Marinomonas mediterranea MMB-1: one gene and its partners. The protein of the gene in region 3 interacts with the protein of the main gene of each other region in a pairwise test. Links are inferred from orthologs where the notes say so. Each region holds a gene or a part of one and is shown on either strand. Other genes may lie near its edges.

Region 1 (7,388 bases), 240 kb from region 3 along the record:
TCGGCAATCGCCGTCGGCAATTCACGCAACGAGTGCACCTCGGAATCCGGCTTCATATCCCAATCGGTCTTCCAATGCCGCGCGCCATGTCGATTAAACCAAATTGTTCGACATCCGGCTTGAGCCGCACCTTGAACATCATCTATAGGATGATCGCCAATATGAATAATATCCTTCGTATCTACATCGGCTTGAACCGCAGCCGCTTCAAAAATTTCGGGGTTAGGCTTCGCTCTTCCAACTTCATCAGCACGCAATGCAAATTCAAAGTAGGCACCTAAACCGACAGATGGGTGGTAAACATCCGCATTTCCATTGGTAATGACGCCCATTCGATAATGCTCCGCTAGGACCGCTATCGAACTTTTTGCTTCGGGATACAAATCTACTTTTTGACGCCAAGCATAAAAGTGATCGAACGCAGACTGAGATATTTGGCGAGCCTCTTCCGTTGGCAAACCGTATTCACGAAAGGCTTTCACATAAATTCGTTTGCGTATTTCACTGACATCATGAGCTACATTCGGTGCGTTATCGATCACCTCTGATTTAATTTTTTCATAGGCGCTTGCATCAAACATGTCATGAAAACCAGGAAAACGCTCCTCAAACCACGCTTCCATCGCGTGATTGGCTCTCACAATAACAGGATCAACGTCCCACAATGTATTATCTAAATCAAAGGTGATTAACGTCATTACAAGAGCCTCATTAAGATTGCACTGAGTAAATCTGACAAGTAATCGAGGAACAAGGCGCCTTTTTCCTTATCAAAATCATTAAGTCTTCGTGAACCAAGCGCCAATACACCATGATAGTGAATTTGGCCGTTTTCTCTCGATATTAACGGTAGCACCGCTGATGACATCACTTCGTCACTGTGAGCCGGAAAAAGAAATTTTGATTCCTCGATCGAAAGTACACCGCAATAACATCCGCCTTTGGACAGCATTTCTTTTAACAACTCGCCCGCTTCGTCCCATGTCGCTGTTCTTACAGAAGAATTGATTTCTGTATCAGAGAACAAGATCAGCGATCGCAAAGGAATATCAAACTCCTCTCTAATCACGTCATCAATCATCGCAGCAAAATCGTCGAGCGACTCACACCCGAGCCCATTGACAACAACGCGACGGCTTTTTTTCATGGTTGCTTCGTTTTCACGCGCAACATTAACCAGTACATCAAATTGACTACGATGACTCTCGGACGTTTGACGCAAAAGCTGAACTTGCCGCTCCAACAAAGAGATTGCACCACCATGAACCGGATGAGGGACCGTCATAGATTCCAGCAAGTTTGCATTTCGAACAAAAAAGTCCGGTGTATTCTTAAGGTACTCTACGACATCCTCATCTTTCATTCGATACTACACCTGTACTATGTTAAACGTTTTAAAGGTATATTTGGCCTTCAAATACCTTAGTGGCTGGGCCAGTCATCATAATAGGAGAGCCTTCGCCCTGCCATTCGATTCTTAAATCCCCACCAAGCAGGTGCGCGGTTACTTTCGAATTCAACCAACCTTGACGAATTCCTGCAACAATCGCTGCACATGTACCGGTTCCGCATGCTTGCGTCTCACCTACATCGCGCTCGTATACACGCAGATTGACTTCATCGCGACTCATCACTTCCATAAAACCAACATTTACATTGGCTGGAAACGCTGAGTGAGATTCAACGAGCGGACCTACTGTCGATACTATCTCATCCGTCAATCGATCTACTCGAATAACGGCATGTGGGTTTCCAACAGAAACAGGTGTAAGCTCAACCGAGCCATAGCCTTCTAGGTTTAAAGTATATAAGTCATCTTGCTTTTCCGTTGCATCAAAAGGCAAGTCAGCAGGCGCAAATGACGGCGCGCCCATGTCAACCGTTACTTCGCCATCATCTTGAACATGTAACTGAATCTGGCCTTGTTTTGTTTCGACATTGATCACCGATTTATTCGTCAGATCTTTCTCGATCACAAACTTAGCAAAACAACGAGCACCGTTACCACAATGCTCAACTTCAGAACCGTTTGAATTGTAAATACGATAGCGAAAATCCATATCAGGACTGGTCGGTGGCTCAACGATGAGCAACTGATCAAAGCCTATACCGCGATTTCGATCGCCAAGAAACTCAATTTGCTCTTTATTGAAATACACTTTACGAGAAACGGCATCGACAACTGCGAAATCGTTTCCCAAACCGTGCATTTTAGAGAATTTCAATAACACGCTATTCTCCTTGAGCCTACTCAGGCAACAGCTGTTCGCCAGCCAATTGATGATCTATATCTTCACGCTCTCGGATCAAGTGCGCAACGTCGCCATCTACCATCACTTCGGCAGCACGATTACGGCTGTTGTAATTAGATGCCATCGTAAAGCCGTATGCGCCTGCCGAACGAACAGCAAGCAAGTCGCCAGCTTGGATATCCAACTCTCGATCCTTGCCTAAAAAATCACCCGTTTCACACACAGGGCCAACAAGGTCGTAGATACGCTTGCCTTCTGACGTTGCTTCCAAATTAACAGGAACGATATTCATCCACGCACTGTACAAAGAAGGTCGAATTAAGTCATTCATAGCACCGTCAATGACCGCAAAGTTTTTGTGTTCAGTACACTTTAAAAACTCGACTTTCGTCAACAACAAGCCCGCATTCGCGGCAATAGAGCGCCCCGGCTCAAACGCTAATGAAATATCGCGCCCTTTCATTTTATCTAAAATTAGTTGTGCATAATCGGCTGGTTCAGGCGGCACTTCATCACGGTATCGCACACCTAACCCACCACCTAAATCCATGTGTTTGATTTCGATGCCAAGACCAGCTAGCTCATCAATCAACGTAATCAATCGATCAAATGTATCTAGGAAAGGCTTGAGTTCCGTCAACTGGGAACCAATATGACAATCCACACCCATCACATTTAAGTGAGCCATCTCATTTGCAACTTGATAAATTCTCGGCGCGTCTTTGATGTCGATACCAAATTTATTTTCTTTCAGTCCAGTGGATATGTAAGGATGAGTTTTGGCATCAACATCTGGATTCACGCGCATGGAAACGGGCGCCTTCACACCCAGTTCACCTGCGACTTTGTTAAGGCGATATAACTCTGGCTCAGATTCAACATTGAAGCAATGAATCCCCAATTCCAACGCTCGACGCATTTCATGTTCTTGCTTACCGAGACCTGAGAACATCACTTTCGATGGATCACCACCCGCTCGAACAACGCGCTCAAGCTCTCCTATCGATACAATATCAAACCCAGCTCCCAGTTTAGCCAATACATTCAATATAGCGATATTGGAACACGCTTTTACGGCATAACAAACCAAAGTAGGATGAGAAGCAAACGCATCTGCGTAGGCGTTGTAATGCCTTTCAAACGTTGCTCTAGAATAGACGTACGTAGGGGTACCAAACTGCTCTGCAACCGTTTCTAAGGATACATTTTCAGCAAACAACGTTTGGTCGGTATAATTAAAAAAATCCAATGGGGGGGTCCTCAATTTTGAGCGTTTTGCGATGAACTTGTATCTTGATTTGGCTCAGAGGCTTTTTCATCGGGTAAATACAATGCCCCTTTATTACCACAAGCACTTAGCAACGTTATAAAAACGAAAGCAAATAACCATCTATACATCATCTTTGCACTCAGTTAACTTTATCTTGAACAGTATACTTGTAGGCTTATGGTTTCCCAACCCTGTAATTTCATTTAACCGACATTCTTAACACATAAGCGTTTGGGCAATCCCTCCTTTTGATGTAGTCTCTTAGTAATGAGAACCATTTTCCAAATAGCAAAAAAACAGGGTGGCAGTAATGTCATCACACCCAATAAAACGATGTTTAATTAATGACGTTAGAGGCAATTAAAAAGCAGGCGAACGATATGCGACCCGAAGACATTCTTCAGCTCGCAGAATGTAATACGCCCCCGTTCTATAAAAGGGCGATAAAAATTACGTTCGTCATTGTCATTGCTGTCTTATTACATGTTTTAGTACTGTATGCGTTAGACAGCATATCATTGACATCACACCCCACTTCTCAGCCAACCAGGACAATAGAAGTCTCTATTCTTCACTCTGATGCTCTCGTTAAAACCAAAGAACAACGGACCACAAATATTGGAGAAGCTAAAGCTAACCTGGGTCTATCTAATCTTAAACAGACAATCCATAAATCAATTATTCCAGCAGAGAACACGTCCTCGCCAGAAACAAACAACAACCCAACTACAATCGAAACAACGCCTGATACAGACCTTTCTTTGACTCCCCCCCCGACTAATACAGCCCCTAAAAATATTGGGGAAAGCTTACAGACTGCCCCCCCCATTCAACACCCAGCTGCCCACCCAGCCGATAATTCAGTAAAGCCAATTTCAAATACTTCTGCTACATCACAAACAACAAAGAATCACGATTCAACAAAAAGCAATGAACCGACATTGATGTCAAAAAAAGGGACACTGCTCGATTTCGAACAGCAAGACATCTCAACAACGAAAGCGAAGGCTGAAAATGAACACATATTTTCGCCTGAATTAATCGCAGCGATAGAACAAGCAAAGAAAGATCAACGTGAATACCTAAAAGGTCAGCAGTCAGACACAGAGTACGTCATTACCGAAGATGGAGATGGCACGAGATATGTCGATATTCACGGTGTATGTTGGAAAATACCAGAATTGGGCAGCGACGATGATTGGGTCATCGCATTGGACGGATGCAACGGGCAAACGAAATCGTTCCATTTTGAGCTGAATATAACCACCGATATTTTGGCGCCTGAATCCCCACTCAATGGCCTTTTCACACAAGAGTAACTTCGCCCTTCTACAGGGACATCTCGTATTTTAAACAAGATAAAAGCGAAAAAGCCGCAGAGGTATCACCTCTGCGGCTTTCATTACGTACGTGACAGACGGTCGTCAATAAAGCTTATTCACTCGTCTTTCTATTACGTGTATTAGCGCGCTGACAACTCTTTTTCAGCTCGTTCTATCGCAAGTTTCACCTGTGCTGGAGCAGTACCACCAACATGATCACGTGCGGCTACAGAACCTTCTAACGTCAACACATCAAATACGTCGTTCTCAATAATGTCACCAAAGCCTTTTAATTCTTCAAGCGTCATTTCAGAGAGGTCTTTACTTTGCTCAACGCCAAAGCCCACTGCCTTACCAACAATTTCATGAGCATCGCGGAACGCAACGCCTTTACGAACAAGGTAGTCTGCCAAATCCGTTGCGGTACTGAAACCACGACGAGCAGCTTCATACATATATTCGTTGCGAGCTTCGATCGCTGGAATCATGTCTGCAAATGCGCGCAATGACCCTTTAAGCGTATCAACCGTATCAAAAAGCGGCTCTTTGTCTTCTTGATTATCTTTGTTGTATGCCAAGCATTGAGACTTCATCAAGGTTAGCAAGCTCATTAGGTGACCATAAACTCGGCCAGTTTTACCACGCACTAACTCAGGCACATCTGGGTTTTTCTTTTGCGGCATGATCGATGAGCCAGTACAAAAACGATCGGGCAAGAAAATAAAGTTAAACTGTGCGGATGCCCACATAACCATTTCCTCAGCCCAACGAGATAAATGCATCATGGTTGTCGCGGCAACGGCCGTGAACTCGATCGCAAAATCACGGTCGCTCACAGAATCTAACGAATTATACGTTGGACGTTCGAAACCCAATAACTCAGCCGTCATGTTACGGTCGATTGGGTAAGTCGTTCCAGCAAGCGCAGCTGCACCAAGTGGAAGGATATTGACTCGTTTACGGCAGTCTAATAGACGCTCATAATCACGTTGCGCCATTTCATACCAAGCCATTAAATGATGGCCAAACGTAACTGGCTGTGCCGTTTGCAGGTGAGTAAACCCAGGCATAATTGTATCGGTATTCTTTGCAGCAAGAGACAAGATACCTTGCTGCAGACGAGTAATCTCTTCCAACAAAAAGTCGATCTCATCACGCATATATAAGCGAATGTCCGTCGCGACCTGATCATTACGTGAACGACCGGTGTGCAGTTTTTTGCCGGTGATACCTATTTTTTGAGTCAAACGAGCTTCGATGTTCATATGGACATCTTCAAGTTCGATAGACCAGTTAAACTCGCCCTTTTCAATTTCTTCGCGAATTTCAGTTAGACCCTGAATAATTTGATCACGCTCTTCATCAGTAAGTACACCTACTTTAGCGAGCATAGTGGCGTGAGCAACAGACCCTTGGATGTCTTGTTTCGCCATACGTTGGTCAAACTCAACCGATGCTGTAAATCTTGCAACAAAAGCATCAACAGGTTCTGAAAAGCGCCCACCCCATTGCTGGTTAGTGGCATTATTCGAGTCAGTCATTTATCCGTTTCCCAAACTTATATCAATGTTGCGCAAGATTACCTTATGAGAGTCTACATATAAAGGCTAATAGCCTGATAAAGTTACATTTAACAACGCCTAACATCGTTACCTGATGCGGAACATATTCGCAGTTTCCCTTGTAAGGCGTTATCATCAACAAATAATGTATATCTCATATAGCAGGAGAGAGTGTGAAAGATAAGATTGTGATCGCGACACGGGAAAGTAAACTGGCATTGTGGCAAGCAAACACCGTAAAAAAACAGCTTGAAACGCTTTACCCAAACCTTACCGTCGAGCTTTTAGGGATGACAACCAAAGGCGATCAAATCCTAGATTCACCACTATCCAAAATCGGCGGCAAAGGCCTTTTCGTCAAGGAGCTCGAAAGTGCATTGCTAGACGGCCGAGCGGACATCGCAGTACATTCAATGAAAGATGTTCCTATGGCATTTCCAAAAGGCTTAGGGCTTGCGGTCATATGTGAGCGCGAAGACCCATCCGATGCGTTTGTATCGAACAAGTACAGCAGCTTAGACGAACTCCCTAAAGGCAGCGTTCTTGGCACTTCTAGTCTTCGAAGAGCGTGCCAAATTCAGCAACATAGGCCCGACCTCAAAATCGAAAGTTTACGAGGCAACGTCGGCACTCGATTAGGCAAACTCGATAATAATGAATACGATGCCATCATTTTGGCTACCGCGGGATTGATTCGGCTGGAGCTAGAAGATCGCATTAAAAGCCGCTTATCCGATACCTACTGCCTGCCTGCAGGCGGACAAGGCGCAATGGGGATAGAGTGCAGAGACAACGATAAAGACATACTCGAATTGCTCGCACCGCTTCAGCATCAAGACACCTACTATCGAGTAACCGCAGAAAGAGCCGTCAACAAACGCTTAAACGGTGGCTGTCAGGCTCCAATCGCATGCTTTGCGACATTAAGTGACGGTGAAATTTGGCTGCGAGGACTGGTCGGAAGTACCGATGGCCAACAAAT
Region 2 (7,423 bases), 420 kb from region 3 along the record:
GTTCAGAAAACTTGGGTATCAAAGAGAGGTAAGTACGCCACTCACTTTTATCCGGTTCGGATAGGAGAGTGAGTCCAGATCCGATAGTTCGGATATCACCATCAATTTCATCAATCTTTTGTCTAAGACGAGAGGCGGCTTTGCTTCGATCAAAAGCCTGTAACGCATAGACATACTGAGTATCCTGATAGCGTTCTTTATTCTGTATTTGGTCTAACTCAATATTCAGAGACTTGGATTTCGTATAGGCGGATTGGGCTCTGAGAACCTGCTCCTGTTGCCCCGTCGACTTGGTGACCTGTATGTCCTGAGTATTGACCTGAGACACTTGTGTTCTAAGCTGCTGAGCAATTTGTGCGTTGCCATTCTGTTCAGCTTGCTTAAAGGCCTCAGCAAGATCGTCGATCTTGCTGTAAGAGCCAACACCATACAGATAACGTGTATCTTTTGGTGGGTTTGAAATCCATTCGGGCAATGCAGACGCAGCGGCTTCCTGCGAGCTATTATCGTGACTGGCACCGATACAACCCGTTAACAGACTAGACAAACAAACACCCAAAATCAGTCGTTTACGATGATACAAGGTGGCTGTATAAGTCATTAGAAGAATCCTTTGTCAGCCAATTTTTTGATTTTCTTCTGTCCGTTCCATACTTCACGGTTTGTGGTCATGTTGATCAACTTTAAGTCAACTTGATAGAAGGTAACGCGCTGATCACCATTGGAATCGACAATCGAGTTGATCGTGCCAGACAACGCGAATTGAGCGCCTTGCTCTTGTCCAAATTCAGCGGCGGTGCCTTCTGCGGCATTCATTTCTTGGTCTTCGCGTTCTGTACGAATGTCTTCACGTTCTTCGCCTGAGACGACAAAATCTACTTTGCCTTCTTTTAGGAAGCTACGCTTAATGTCATTGATAAAAGTATCGACAGGGATGTGCTCGTGGCTCTTATTGCGAATCGATTGAATGATGACCGTTGGGTTGCCATCGTGTTCGACCTTATATTGACGGTACCATGGGAAGGTCAGCATTTCGCCCATCATGGCTTCAGCCACAAGGCGAGAGTCTGTATCGTTCCAGCGGTCCGACAAAGCAACTTCTTCATCGGTACTGATTCGTTTAACGCCACCACTGGAACACGCGGTAATGGTTAAAACGGTAAAAAGTACAAAAATAGATCTTGAAAGCGACTTAAACATTGATATGTCTCCCTATAAATAAGTCGAAAGTAGTACAGCTATAAATTAATCTAGCCAAATAAAAGTTCATTACTAATTTGGATTACGGATATTCCATATCACCAAACCATCCTTTTCAATGGATGTTTCGGCCATATTAAACGTTTTGTTGCCCACACTATAGCTTGGAGTATAGCTTCCTGATTCGATTGGCATACGGGTCAAACGAACTTGCGCGGGCAAGGTCAGCCAGTTTCGAGTATCAGAAGCTGAACTCGCAAATACCGCGACTTGGCTAACCAAGCCGATAAGCATACTCGCGCCCTGATCTTCTATATTGGATTGAACCTGATACGCTAGCCAGCCTCGAATCAGTTCTCGAATTAAACTTTCGTAAATGTCTCGTTGCGCTGTCTTCAGTTGATTTTGAAGCGATATATCAGCCAAGGAGGTCATTCTAAGAGATAGGTTGTCGGTAAAAGTTCCTGCGGTGACGTCCGTTTTCGACTGATCTAGGCTAAATCGTGGGTAAAAAGGTACCGTGATTCTTAAAGGCTGGTTCATCAACATGCCTTCTAACCCTGTCGCACTGAGCTGGCTCCATACAGGTCTACCTAGAATAACGCGTTTATTGAAAAGGCCATCAAAAGCGCGCCAAGCGCCGCCTGCCTTGTAATTGGCAATCAAACTAAGTGGCGTTGCATCAGAGTAGACCATGGTAAACCAGCGAAAAGCGTCGTTCTCTTTAGTGTTTCCACCACCATGAAGGGGTTCTAAAACGAGAGAATAAGCCGCTGGGTCGGCTAACAGTAACAGCGACATTTCTTTTTTAGCGGGCACAAAGCCTTGATGCTCTAAAACGACAATTTCGGCATCGTGCTCGTTATATTCTTCTAATAAGGTTTTATAGCTTGGCGTTAAGTGTACGTCGATGGCTTCGTTTATCTCCGCGTTACTCCATCCGCCTTTGTCCATCATTCTAATGGCATCAAGCCACGCGCGTGTCGCGGCATCTGGGGTTAGGTCGTATTGCTTAGCATACCCAGCTTCATAAAGCTGTGCGGCAGATTCATAGCTGATACGCGCGTCGTCATACTCTTTGCTTTTCTCGTATTGAATGCCCTCGAGGTATCGCGCCCATGCATCTTCTCGATATTCGTACTGCTCCGAGCTTCTGCCGCCTTGGTAAAAATTACCGAGCCATTCAAGCGCTTTCATGTAGAAAGCTTGGTCTTCTTTGGCATTGAGTTCGGAATAGCTTGTGGACTGAGCGGCTATTTCATTTAGCTTAAGGTCAATACGGCGCGCTTCGACTAAAGCCGAGTCCATCAATTGTTGTTTTTTTGACGTGTTAGTCGCTTGTCCAGATAGCGCAAGATAGTTGAGGGATTTTAAGTAGCTTATGTAGACACGTTCAAGGCCATTGCCTCGGTAATCACTTTGGCGAGGGTTAGTCAGTAAGGCCCAAGCGCGATTCGAATAAGTGGAGGAAAAAAAGGTGTCGCTTATTTTTTCTGCTTCTTCAAGTAACTCGTTACTGCGTTGATAATCACCTTGATATTGAGCCAATGCGCCTTTTTCTAGATAAAAGAGCAATTGGTCTTGAGAGCTATCTAATGCTTTATCCATTGATTCTTCTGCGGCTTTCCAATTCCCTTCATGTGCTAAGGTAAGCCCTTCGTCAATGTCATTTCGGTAAGTGGCACAGCCGTTGATAAAAAGAGTAACAAGGCATACAACGATAAACCGCACTGATTAGCTTCCTTTTCCTAAAAAATGATCGACAAATAATACGCCAACAAGTGCAGCACAACCAAGATAAAGAATCATCCAGCGCATACGCATGCAGTAAGGGCACGGTTTTTTCTTCTTCAATTTGCAGTCCTTCCAATTCCATAAGCTCCAGAAAGCTTACTCGAATACAGAGGCCTGTGCTAGGGATGGGCTTACATTGAAGTTAAACAAGAAATAAATTCAGAAACAAAAAAAGAGGCGTGATGCCTCTTTTTTGGGTTGTCTTCCTAATGCTTTCTACATTAGCGACAGATTACTCAATCTTATTGAGTTGTTTCAGCTTCAGGTTGTTGCTTTTGAAGGCTTTCTAAGTAAAGCGCGTCAAAGTTAATCGGTGCAAGCATCACTGGGCTGAAGCTACCTTTTACAACGATAGCGTCGATGTTTTCACGAGCGTATGGGAACAAGGTACCTGGACAGAATGCACCAAGTGCATGGTGCAGTTGTTGTTCTTCCAAACCAGAAATTGTAAACAAACCACCTTGTTGAACTTGAACTAGGTAAGCTGGCTCGCCTTCGTTCTTAACGTTTACAGTGATTTCAAGTACAACTTCATATACGTTTTCGCCAACTTGACGGCTTTTAGTGTTGAGTTCTAAACCAAGTTCTGGCTTCCACTCTTCCTGAAAAATCATTGGAGAGCGAGGAGATTCAAAAGAAATGTCTTTTAAGAAAACGCGTTGCATTTGAAGCACAGGGCCTTGAGCTTGTTGTGCTTCTTGATTATTTTCGTCAGCCATTTTGGTTCCTTGTGTTGTCTATTTTTTCATTATACTAAATAGAAAGTTCTAAACAGAAAGCATTGGATCTAACTTTTGCTCTCGCTCGAGCGCAAACAGTTCGTCGCAGCCACCAACGTGATGATTGTCGATCCAAATTTGCGGTACAGTATGGCGTCCGCTTTTTTCCATCATTTCTTGGCGTAGCGTGCGGTTACCGTCCACGTTAATTTCATTAAAACTCACGTTCTTCATGTCGAGCAATTGCTTTGCGCGCACGCAGAACGGACAGTAGTCACTTGAATAGATGGTTACGTCAGCCATAATGCCCTCTAATTGTTACGCTTTTACAAGTGGAAGATTTGCATTTTCCCACTCGGCGATACCGCCTTGTAGTTTATAGACTTCGAATCCCGCTTTGATCAGCTCTTTCGCGTTTGATCCAGCCGTCATTCCTGTCTTACATACAAGGATAATAGGGTTAGATTTGTGTTTCTCAAGCTCTGCATTCTTATCTTTTAATTTGTTAGCAGGAATATTGATAGCGCCAGTGATGTGGCCTGCTCTGAATTCCTTAGTCGGTCGGATGTCGATAACAGCCGCGTTTTTGTTGTTTACCAAGTCGGTTAAACTGGCGGTTGTGATGCCACGAGCATTGCCTCGCATCTCAACGAATACGACCGCTGCGAGAACGAAGAAAAACACGGCAACCATTTCCCAATGGTTGGTAGAGAATTCGAGAATTTGATCAATCATAATTGTAAAAGCCTGTGATGTTTGCTTAAGCCTAAGAAAATCTGTCAAGCATTATACACGCGCTGTCCGACGGGTACAGACTCGGAATGCTACCTTTATACAAGAGGTCGCATTTTTTTCGTATTAGTGCGACAGTTAAGGAAGGTACGAACAAGTCCACTGGCTTCAGCGTGTGGATAACTTTTCTTTATTCGAGGCAAGTGTCTGGAGACAAATGCCGCTGTCCAATATTGAGCATATTGGCAAGAAAGTTAACAAAGAATTAAAGAAAGCTTAGCCCACGCCCTTTGGGTCTTTCAGAGAAACAGCCTATCTTCGTTAAGAGTAATTGAAAGGTATTAACATTCCTGCTCACTCTCGCCTTAATAGACTGTTTCTCTGATAAGACTGAAGCTCATAAGACTTATTCGTACCTTCCTTAATAGGTTCACTACGCACAGTATAAATGGAGAAAAGCATGTTTAGTTTTGGTCGAAAAGCAAATGAAAATGCCGTAACAAAAGGCCAATGGCTAAAATGTATTTCTGCCTTTTTGGCTGTTTTGCTTTTAAGTGCTTGCTCCTCCAGTGCTCATAAATCTAATTTCGAAGAGAAGCGAAAAGAAACTCAAGTCGCGCTATCGGAAAAATTAGAGTCGTTATGGGAGCGTGCGCACATCATTCCTGATTTACAGCGTGGTGCACCGTTAGTTAGCCATTCAGAACGTGGACAAAACGCGATTCTTCAACAGAATGCCGCGAATTTACAATTAGCCGACGGGTTGCTGGCGTCACTCAATAAGCGAGTGCTTGACCGCAAATCGGATGGTAAGAAGGGAGATCGCATTCGCTTAACCTTAGTGCTGGCGAGTGATAAGAACCAAATGGCCTTTAGCGCAGACCCAATCGAGGTTTGGCGCGGCGATGTGAGCGAGTGGGTATTGAGCTCGCCCGCTGGCGAACGTCTTTCGGTGCGTGTGGTTTGGAATGAACAAGGGCCACTCTATTTAGAAGGACAGCAGACAGCAGACGTGTCTCTTGCCATGCCGTCCACGCCGTTTATTACAAACCTTTTCTACTATGGGAACGCCGTCACGGCCCAAAAAGCACTGTCACTGCTCTTATCCGTCGATGTAAATATCAAATGACGCTATCGTAAGTAGCGCCAAATGTAGGCGATTTATTGGGCGTTTGTTTATTGGGCGTTTGTTGAGTCGAAAATTTTATCTGCGTTACCTTCGATAAAGCTATCAAATAGCACGCCATCGGGCTGTTTGTGGCGTTTAGCAAACTCGTAGAAGCAGCTTGGGATGGTGCGCTTTATATCGTTTGCAAATGTGACTTCTACTTTATCTGCCATGGTCGATGATTGCTCTAAATACAGTTGCGGTGACCCTTTTACGATTCCGCCAACGCTGTTTAGGGTATACCCTTCGTTCTGTAGCAACGAATTAACCTCTTCTATCGTCGGGAATTTTTTAAGGTGATTGATGCTCACGGTAAAATGGTTTGCTTGAAGCCCCATTGTCGATAGCCACGCGGCGTATTCAGAATGCTCTGCCAGTGTGAGGTAGTCTTCTTCTGATATTTTATCCCATAGCGTTCCAGCCCAAAAAATATCAGGAGATTGAACCGCGTTAAGTGCGATTTGCTCGGTGAGCTTCGTGATAATTTCTTGGCAAACGGCGGGTAACTCTTCGGTGATCAGTTCCGACAAAAAGATTTTAGGCGCCAGCGTATCGGATTCATGCTTATAGCATCGAGCTTTCAGGTGTTTGTTTTCAAATCGAAAAGCACCGTATGCTTTATAGCCAAGTGCGGACAACTGAGGCTCAAGTTTTTCAAGCTCGATAGGGGAATTGTTAAAGGTTCTAAAAGCAACGTGATCGTTTAATACCGTTTCCCCTTGATCTTGAAAAAGGGATTGAATTCGCTGCGCTTGAGGCGTGATCTGAGTGTACTTGGACCAGAGAGAGTCGAAAAAATCGTTGGTGTTCATTGCTCTACCTTTTTGTTCGTCTATTTTTACCGATAAGAAAACTCTATGTCACTCGTCGTAGAAAAGGCAAAAGGTAAAAAAGCATTTAATGATGCGAAAAAGTCATGCTAAGCCTCTAAGTTAGGTCAATAGTAGCTGCTGCTTTGAGGATAAGATCGTATTAATTAAGTGAGCTGGAAAGCTTCTGTCTTTACAATGCGCCAAGCCAACAACCCGTTTAAGTTTGACATCGTTGATAGGTCTGATGCAGATGTCTGACCGTCCTCTAGAAGAATGTTCAGGAATCAGTGAAATTCCCAGTCCCGCTGCCACAAGGTCGAGCGCATATTCTTCTGTTTTTACTTGGGCACGAATATCCGTCTTAAGTCCTTGTTTTTGCATAAGGTAGTTCCACGACTCAAGAATGTCGCATGGCGTACGAGAAATAAAAGGTTGTCTGTCTATCTGCTTAATAGAAAGAGAAGGAAATTCACTGAGCCAATGCCCTTCTGGCATTGCAATAACATAGTCGTCTTCCCAGAGCGGGTAGAAAACATCGTCTTCTGAGGTATAGCGGCTGCATGTAAAACGCAAATCCGCGCTTTCCGACTCGTCGATCAAGTTCAAGGTTAGTCCACTTATTTCATCCAACATTTTTTTGATCACCTGACTGATGAAAGCACCGGATAAAAAAGGCGTTAATGAAATGGTAAGAGACAGAGGCGTGGTATTTTCAGAAAAAAGCCCCCTAAGTGAGTTGAGATCGTTCACCATTCGACAAGCATGAGGGTAAAGCTGGCTGCCGCTGTCGGTCGGTGAGACACCTTTCGAGTGCCGCACAAACAGTTTTGTACTCAAGTCTTCTTCTAATTGGGCCAGTGTTGCAGAAATAGACGGTTGCGCGACGAAGCAGCGTTTTGCCGCCGCGCTTAAACTGCGCTCTTCAAATACGGCGATAAAGTATCGTAGAGAACGAATATCCACTTGGCCTCTCCTCGTTTTTCATCTAACTAAAAATG
Region 3 (7,224 bases):
ATCGCGAAGCGGTTATTGGGTTTAGGAACCAGCGACCGACGGAAGACTTTCTGGTATGCCGTAAGTTGTCTCGTGTTGAATTTGCGCCCTATGCAACAAAAAACGCGCCAGATTTATGGATAAAAGTGATTGCTAACACGCCGTCAGCTGGATGGCTAAATCGCTCCATTGGCAATAACATAGTTTGTGAAGTGAATAACCCTAGAAGCAGCCTCGATCTAGCAATTGAGGGCAATGGTATTGCCTTATTGCCGACCTTTATTGGTGATATGCATCCTCAGTTACTTCGTGTTGGAAAAACAATCGAAGAATTGAGCCACGACCAATGGTTAGTGACACATCATGAAGATCGTTATCTACCCGAGGTGAGGAGTTTAATTCAACGAATTTCTACCCTGTTTGAGTGCTATTAGCAACAAAGAGAAATGCAAAGGGTAAACTAGTTACAAAGCTCAACAGTGTTTTTTGAGCCTAATAAAGAATAAAGGCTCACTGTAAAAAAGTAAGGGAGCTACAGCATGAAAAAAGAACGCTTGCGATAAGAATAATCTGAAGGTTGTAAATTAAGTAGCGCTGTCGTTTAGCAGAGCACGACTCAGTGTTAGAGTCGAATAGAGCGATTCATATAGTTTGCCTTGCAATTGGCTTAATAGCTTTTGTCTTATACTGCTCAATCGCTTTTGATTCTAAGAATGTGCCGTTAAGATGTGCACATTACTCAGTTACGAAATAGATGAGGAAGATGAGCACTTTTTTGTTCCGTAAACCTCATGTTTGTGTCTAAAAAAATGGAGTCTTTATGTCGTTATTAATAAGGGAAGCAAATCGCAACGATTCTGGATTGATTCTTCGGTTCGTTAAAGAGTTAGCGAGATATGAAAATGCAGAGCATGCAGTTATTGCAACTGAGTCATCAATTGAAAGCTCTATTTTTAGTGAAAGTTCGACGACTCGTGCGTTAATCTGTGAGAAAGACGGTTGCCCTATTGGCTTTGCAGTTTACTTTTTTAACTATTCCACTTGGCTTGGAAAGCACGGGCTCTATCTTGAAGGTTTATACGTATCGCAGTCAGAACGAGGGAGTGGAGGTGGCCGCGCCCTACTAAAACATTTAGCGAAGATAGCGGTAGATAAGGGATGCGGACGGTTTGAATGGAGCGTCCTAGATTGGAATGAACCTGCTATTAATTTTTATAAATCTCTTGGTGCTAAACCGAAAGATGAATGGGTTGGATATCAGTTAACGGGTCAGGATCTGTTAGAACTTGCAGATTCGTGAATTGCTAGGAGTCTTGTTGTGTACAAAGTAGAAAGAGCAATTTTTCCATCAGATTTAAACGATGTACTTGAGTTATATCAAGAATATGTAGGGAGTACGTCAGCCGATCTCGCTTTTCAAGGTAATGAAGAAGAGTTTTCTCACTTACCTGATAAATATAGTTCTAACGAATCAAAAATCTTTTTAGCGAAAGTGAATGGCAATTCTGTGGGTTGTGCAGCATTTCGAAGGGTGGACGACGCTACTTGTGAAATGAAAAGAGTGTATGTTCGTCCCAGCGCACGCGGTAGTAAGTTGGGCGCTAAGTTGGTTGAGCAAGTATTGCTAGAAGCAATTAAGAGTGGATATAAAAAGATATGCCTTGATGTGCTACCTGAGTTCAAAACAGCCTCGACGTTGTATAAGTCATATGGCTTTGTACCGCATCCGCCTGTTACGAATAACCCCGTTCCCGGAACCGAGTTTATGGGGTTGGACTTAGAGTGTTATCGTCAAACATTGGAGCGAGGGAGTCGCTGAATGTGGTTTTGCTCTGATTCTTCACGTTAGTTAATGCACGTAGCTTCAGGCCTAATTTAACAAGCTTTTTATTTCAAATTGAGTTCATCTACACAAGGGCACTTATTTTAGAGTACTTACCTTATCGTGATGACTTTACAGCGCTAATGGTACTGATATTTCCACTTTGAGCCCTCCAAGCGGGCTTTTGAGCGCTTTAATTGTCCCATTATGTTGTCGTATAGCATTTTCCGTAATAGCAAGGCCTAGCCCAGTACCGCCGCTGTGTCGATCCCGTGCGGTAGAGACTCGGTAAAAGGGTCTAAAGATGGATTCGAGTTCCTCTTCTGGGACGCCATCACCATTGTCATTAACGTAAATATCAAGTTGATTATCTTGAATATGAAACGAGACTTGAACTTTGTCTTTGCCGTAGTAGATGGCATTTCTGACGACATTCTCAAGGGCGCTAATTATGAGTGGAGGGTGGCAATGAAGTGAGCGCTCAGGCACTTCATCAAACGTAAACGTTTTGCCGGTTTGCTCCGCTTCGAATTTAAGGTCTACAAGTAACGCTTCCCATAAGCTTGAAAGAGGCTGGCGTTCTCGTTGATTGTGACTGTCTACTTGCATTCGGGACAGCTCTAAAAGTTGCCCAATCATCATTTCAAGCCGTTGAGCTTCGGTATCAATACGGGTGAGCTCGGCGCTTTCTCCTTGTTTTCTTGTCGCTAATGCATTCGCCATTCTTAATCGAGTTAAAGGAGAGCGTAGCTCATGAGAAATATCGGAGAGTAGGCGCTGCTGGCGCGAAATCATGTGATTGACGGACTCAACCATATGATTGAAGCTGATTCCTGCTTGTTTAAACTCTGATGGCCCTTTTTCAAGCTTAGGATCTATATCGAACGTACCTTTTGCCACTCGCTTAGCGGCATTCTCTAATCGCCTAGCAGGTTGACTAAGTGCCCAGGCTAACCAGAGCAGTAAAGGCGTACTAACTAACATGGTTGCAAGCAAAAGGCGGATAGGGCTGTCTAGCAAGCCGATTAAAAAACCTAAAGGCGGTTCGTTCCATTTCATACCGACGTATAAAAAATAATTGTCGTCTGCTAGTTTAATCGGTACAGGGCCTGACAGCATAAAACGACCGTATAGACGCATCATCGGCTTGTCGCTTCGCTCAATTGATGAGATGAAATTACGTATGGCCTTGTAAGATAAATCGCGACGCTCAGTCCCTAAAAGACGTCCTTCATAGTCGGTTAAAAAGAAGCGTTGTCTACCGTCACCGTGTTTGTCTTTGTTTTTGTCATCTATTTTTTTGAATCGCTTTGGTTCCGTCAGTATTGGAACAATTTCTTCGATTCTATTGAAGTGGCTGAACCGACTCTCGATCTGATCACGAAATGTCAAAAGCTGTTCAAGACGTTCTGGTGGAACCTCTGTTTGTTTGCGTGGGTCGAAGTGAGGGATGGCTAAAACGACGATGAGTACCAGAAAAAGCGTAAACCAAAAGATAGCAAAGATTCTACCGTAAAGGCTGGTGATGAAAGGCAGTTGCATTATTCCCCCTCAACCAACAAGTAGCCTCGGCCACGCAGTGTTTTTATTCTTGGTTTACCGTTACTCCATTCCGGCAGTTTTTTTCGTAAGTTAGAGACATGCATATCAATGGCGCGATCAAATGGTGCAAGTCGTTTGCCTAAGACATCTAAACTAAGTGCTTCTTTAGTCAGTATGCTACCGGGGTGCTCAATAAAGTGCTGGAGAAGTGCGAACTCTGTACTCGTAAGGTCGAGTAGAGCATCGCCACAATACGCTTCAACTCGTCCCGGATAGAGTGTTAAATCAAAGTAGTTACGACTGTCGGGGGCGTTACTTTCGGCTTTGCTGTTTTCAGCTCTATTCGTTTCAGTATTCGGGGCTCTTCTTAAGATCGCTCTAATACGAGCGAGCAGTTCGCGTTCGCTGAATGGTTTTGGTAGGTAATCGTCAGCACCTAGCTCTAAACCGACCACGCGATCAATTTCCTCGCCTTTTGCGGTTAGCATTAAGACGGGCAAATCGGATGATTCTCTAAGACGTCTTAGCGTGTCGATACCGTTTAGTTTTGGCATCATGACGTCCAGCAGTACCATATCGATGGTGTCATCGATTCTATCTAGCCCTTCTTCGCCATTATGGGCAACCGAAATAGTGAAGTTTTCAAAGCTCAAAAGCTCTTTGAGTAGATCGGTTAGCTCTATGTCGTCGTCAATGATGAGAATGTGCTGCATGTGTTGTACCGCCAAAATACCGCTTGATTCTGTTCATTTTACTGGGAAATGACCATGTAAGTCATACCTTTACGTTACTTTACTTTCTCCAGACGTCAGTTTACCTAGCAGATTCTATTCTGTATCCAAGCGTTGTGAGAGCAGCGACTTCAATTTTCTAGACAACTGATTGAACACAAAGGATCGAATTATGAAAAACGCTAAAAAGCTAATTGTTGCAGCAATCGTACTTCCACTGACTTTGAGCGCAACAGGTGCGTTCGCTTTTGGTGGTAAAGATCATGGTCGAAAGTTTGAGTCAAAGATGGAGCGTGGCTTCTGTGGTGGCGGCATTGACCGTGGTATGTTCAAAAAACTGGATTTAACGGATGAGCAAAAAGACAAAATTAAGTCGTTAAAAAGTGAAAACCGAGTGCAAAAGAAAGCGTTCTTTGTTGAGCACTTTTCAAAGGATATGAAAGAACGTGATGCAAACCGAGCGAAGGTACAGGATCTTGTTTTAGCAGAAAGCTTTGATGCTGAAGCGGCAAGTCAGCTAGCCGATGAAATGGCAAAGAAGAAATCTCTATTGATGGTTAAGAAGATGGAAGCGCAGCACGCTATGCTGAGTGTACTTACGGCCGAACAAAAAGAAAAATTTGTCGCTTTTCAGAAAGAAAAAGTAGAACGTTGTGAAGAAAAAGTGATGCGTCATATTGAAAAGGGTCAGTAGTCGATAAATCTTCTCTTTTATCTGAATACTTAGAAAAAGGAACGATCAGAATGGTCGTTCCTTTTTTGTTTTCTAGATCCCATCAACATTAAGTGCCCGCTTGATTGTCTTCGCTGGTGGTTTTGGCCGCGAGATGAGTTAACTCTACTGTTATTCTGTGTTTCAAAATAATTTATGGTGAGCTGTATTTTACGGTTTATGGTTTGACGTGTATAAATGAAACAAGGAACTCTTCTTGTTTAAAAGGCTTTAGATCATGGACTCTCAGGTTGAATATGTAGATATAGCGTTAGCAGGGCGACTTGAAACATTAAGACAAGACTTTTCTCTGCACCTTAAAGGCATTGTTCCTCATGAATTATGTCGCTTATTGATAGAATCGATAGATCATCGCTCACCTCGCTGTATCGAAAAAGGGGATGTGGACAAGGAGATCATTAAACAATGTGAAAAGAATGTATTTACGGATGAGTTATGTGCGCTACTTGATGCATATTTTGAACAACAAGGGTATCAGGTTATGTGGCCCCGTGTTGATGTCGTCGGTGATGATGCTTTGACCTCTTACGCCAGTACGACATGGCATCTCGATCATGGGCTAAAAGGGTCGCTAAAGCTCTTTGTCTATCTGGACTCGGTGGCTGACCATGGTTGTAATACTCTTATGTTTGATCGAGGTAGAACGGAACATTTAAGGCAAGCGGGTGCATTTCCTCTTTCTTTGGAAGAACGAAAAGATGATTTGACGTGTGAATTAGAAAAACTTCACTTATCTACAGAGCATATTTCATTCGATCTTGAGGCTGGTGACATATTGTTGTTTAGTCCCTTCGTCTTGGCACATCGTTGCTTACCTCCACAAAAAGGAAAGAAACGCCATACAGTTTGTTTTACTGTAACGCCTTTTTTTTAGTGTCAGGGGGCGACATTACTGGGCTTTTTCACAGCGTCGTCTATCTACAAGCTGCTTTTGCTCTTCTATTGTTGGATATCTTTGTGGCTATATTGACCCGACATCGTTACCTTCAAATAACGCTCATTTAGTCGTAGATTACATATCAATGATACTACGTTGATTTTATATGTGGAGGCCGTATGCTGGAGTTAAGAGCGAACTGTGAATGTTGTGATAAGGATTTGCCCGCTGAATCCCAAGAGGCAATGATTTGCAGTTATGAATGCACGTTTTGCTGTTCATGTGTTGAGGAGATTTTAGAAAATGTGTGTCCGAATTGCGGTGGTGGCTTTTCTCCTCGTCCGATTAGACCTAAGCTGGAAAGGAGAGATGGCGTGAGCCTTGTGACACAACCTGCAAGTAACCGTCGTGTTCATACAAGTTATACATTAGAAGAGCTGCAGTCGTTTGCACAAACGATTAAACATATTCCAGCCAATAGTCGTTAAGCGAACTGCGATTACTTTTGCAGTTCGCTTAACGAGTTTTTGTTTTCGAGCCTTATTTTACAGAGAAGTAGCTCACACTCTGATTTGGGTTCTGAGATAAGTCGTCCAAGTGTGAAACGGTTTCACGGCAGCTGACAATCGAGTCCGCTGTGTTTTGGACCATTCCAGAGATGCGCTCAACATGTTCAGACAACTCGTCCGATGCTTGTTTTTGCTCGACGTTGAGTTGGCGACCCCTCGAATAATATCCAATGTTTCTGTAGAGCTTTGTTGGATATTTGAGGGCATGTCTGTGACTTTGCTTGAGCTGGATACACTTTGTTCGACTTGCGGAAGAATCGATTCTAGTGCGCCAGCAACGGTTTCTGTCTCTGACTGGATTTCTTGAATCGTTCCGGTTATCTCCTGAGTCGCATTGGCGGTACGAGACGCAAGTGTTCGAACTTCATCGGCAACGACCGCAAACCCTCGCCCTTGTTCCCCAGCACGCGCTGCTTCAATCGCTGCGTTAAGAGCAAGCAAATTTGTTTGCTCGGCAATCTCACTGATAACATTTACGATATTACCGATCTCATTGGACTTCTCTTTCAAGCCTTTAAAGTCTTCAATCGAGCTGGTGATCTGGTCAGAGATATCATTGATGACCACACTTGATTTACGAACTAGACTTTCGCCGTTTGAACATAGCTCAAATGATTTTTCTGAGTTTACTTCTGATGAGCGGGAATTATTTGAAATTTCGTTGATACTACTTGATAGCTCTGTGATCGCTGCCGCAGTCGACATCGATGCTTCTGACGAGGATTTAGAGTCTTGTGTAATACTTTCAAATTGGTGTGTCAGTTCACTACTTGCCTTACTGAGCTGATTAGCACCGCTTTGAATGCCTGCAACCATGTTTTTAAGGGAGGCTTGCATTCCTGAAATGGAACCGAGCAGGCTGTCTTCTTTGAATTTCCCTTCAATCTGTTTGCTTAGGTCGCCTTTAGCAATGGACTGCGTAACTTCCACGGCGTAGTTTAACTCGCCACCTAGCTTGTTTAGAACAGTAC

The links.
Region 1: the proteins of MARME_RS15950 (region 3) and lysA interact in binary tests that used the Escherichia coli proteins (3 or more experiments, as listed by UniProt). The link is inferred for Marinomonas mediterranea MMB-1 from one-to-one orthologs.
Region 2: the proteins of MARME_RS15950 (region 3) and secB interact in binary tests that used the Escherichia coli proteins (3 or more experiments, as listed by UniProt). The link is inferred for Marinomonas mediterranea MMB-1 from one-to-one orthologs.

The regions. Positions count from the first base shown.
Region 1 is NC_015276.1:3,240,561-3,247,948, forward strand. The notes cover bases 1,375-4,294. They hold lysA (diaminopimelate decarboxylase), read right to left. Parts: upstream 3,502-4,294; coding sequence 2,248-3,501; downstream 1,375-2,247. Other genes in these bases: dapF (diaminopimelate epimerase), read right to left, coding at 1,395-2,231; lptM (LPS translocon maturation chaperone LptM), read right to left, coding at 3,513-3,653; MARME_RS14815 (hypothetical protein), read left to right, coding at 3,867-4,294. Outside these bases: MARME_RS14795 (HAD family hydrolase), read right to left, coding at 1-698; MARME_RS14800 (DUF484 family protein), read right to left, coding at 698-1,363; more of MARME_RS14815, read left to right, coding at 4,295-4,841; argH (argininosuccinate lyase), read right to left, coding at 4,985-6,385; hemC (hydroxymethylbilane synthase), read left to right, coding at 6,580-7,388. UniProt on the Escherichia coli protein: Specifically catalyzes the decarboxylation of meso-diaminopimelate (meso-DAP) to L-lysine. Is not active against the DD- or LL-isomers of diaminopimelate.
Region 2 is NC_015276.1:3,902,057-3,909,479, reverse strand. The notes cover bases 1,976-4,930. They hold secB (protein-export chaperone SecB), read right to left. Parts: upstream 3,714-4,930; coding sequence 3,237-3,713; downstream 1,976-3,236. Other genes in these bases: MARME_RS17815 (hypothetical protein), read left to right, coding at 4,906-4,930; MARME_RS17820 (rhodanese-like domain-containing protein), read right to left, coding at 4,032-4,448; grxC (glutaredoxin 3), read right to left, coding at 3,762-4,016; MARME_RS17835 (hypothetical protein), read right to left, coding at 1,976-2,931. Outside these bases: MARME_RS17845 (LPP20 family lipoprotein), read right to left, coding at 1-601; MARME_RS17840 (penicillin-binding protein activator LpoB), read right to left, coding at 601-1,200; more of MARME_RS17835, read right to left, coding at 1,273-1,975; more of MARME_RS17815, read left to right, coding at 4,931-5,574; MARME_RS17810 (DUF1338 domain-containing protein), read right to left, coding at 5,622-6,425; MARME_RS17805 (LysR family transcriptional regulator), read right to left, coding at 6,546-7,388. UniProt on the Escherichia coli protein: One of the proteins required for the normal export of some preproteins out of the cell cytoplasm. It is a molecular chaperone that binds to a subset of precursor proteins, maintaining them in a translocation-competent state.
Region 3 is NC_015276.1:3,483,391-3,490,614, reverse strand. The notes cover bases 2,200-4,955. They hold MARME_RS15950 (response regulator), read right to left. Parts: upstream 4,057-4,955; coding sequence 3,343-4,056; downstream 2,200-3,342. Other genes in these bases: MARME_RS15945 (CpxP family protein), read left to right, coding at 4,247-4,768; cpxA (envelope stress sensor histidine kinase CpxA), read right to left, coding at 2,200-3,343. Also shown: MARME_RS15970 (LysR family transcriptional regulator), read left to right, coding at 1-413; MARME_RS15965 (GNAT family N-acetyltransferase), read left to right, coding at 800-1,279; MARME_RS15960 (GNAT family N-acetyltransferase), read left to right, coding at 1,298-1,798; more of cpxA, read right to left, coding at 1,934-2,199; MARME_RS15940 (hypothetical protein), read left to right, coding at 5,025-5,681; MARME_RS15935 (DUF1272 domain-containing protein), read left to right, coding at 5,864-6,172; MARME_RS15930 (methyl-accepting chemotaxis protein), read right to left, coding at 6,245-7,224. UniProt on the Escherichia coli protein: Response regulator member of the two-component regulatory system CpxA/CpxR which responds to envelope stress response by activating expression of downstream genes including cpxP, degP, dsbA and ppiA.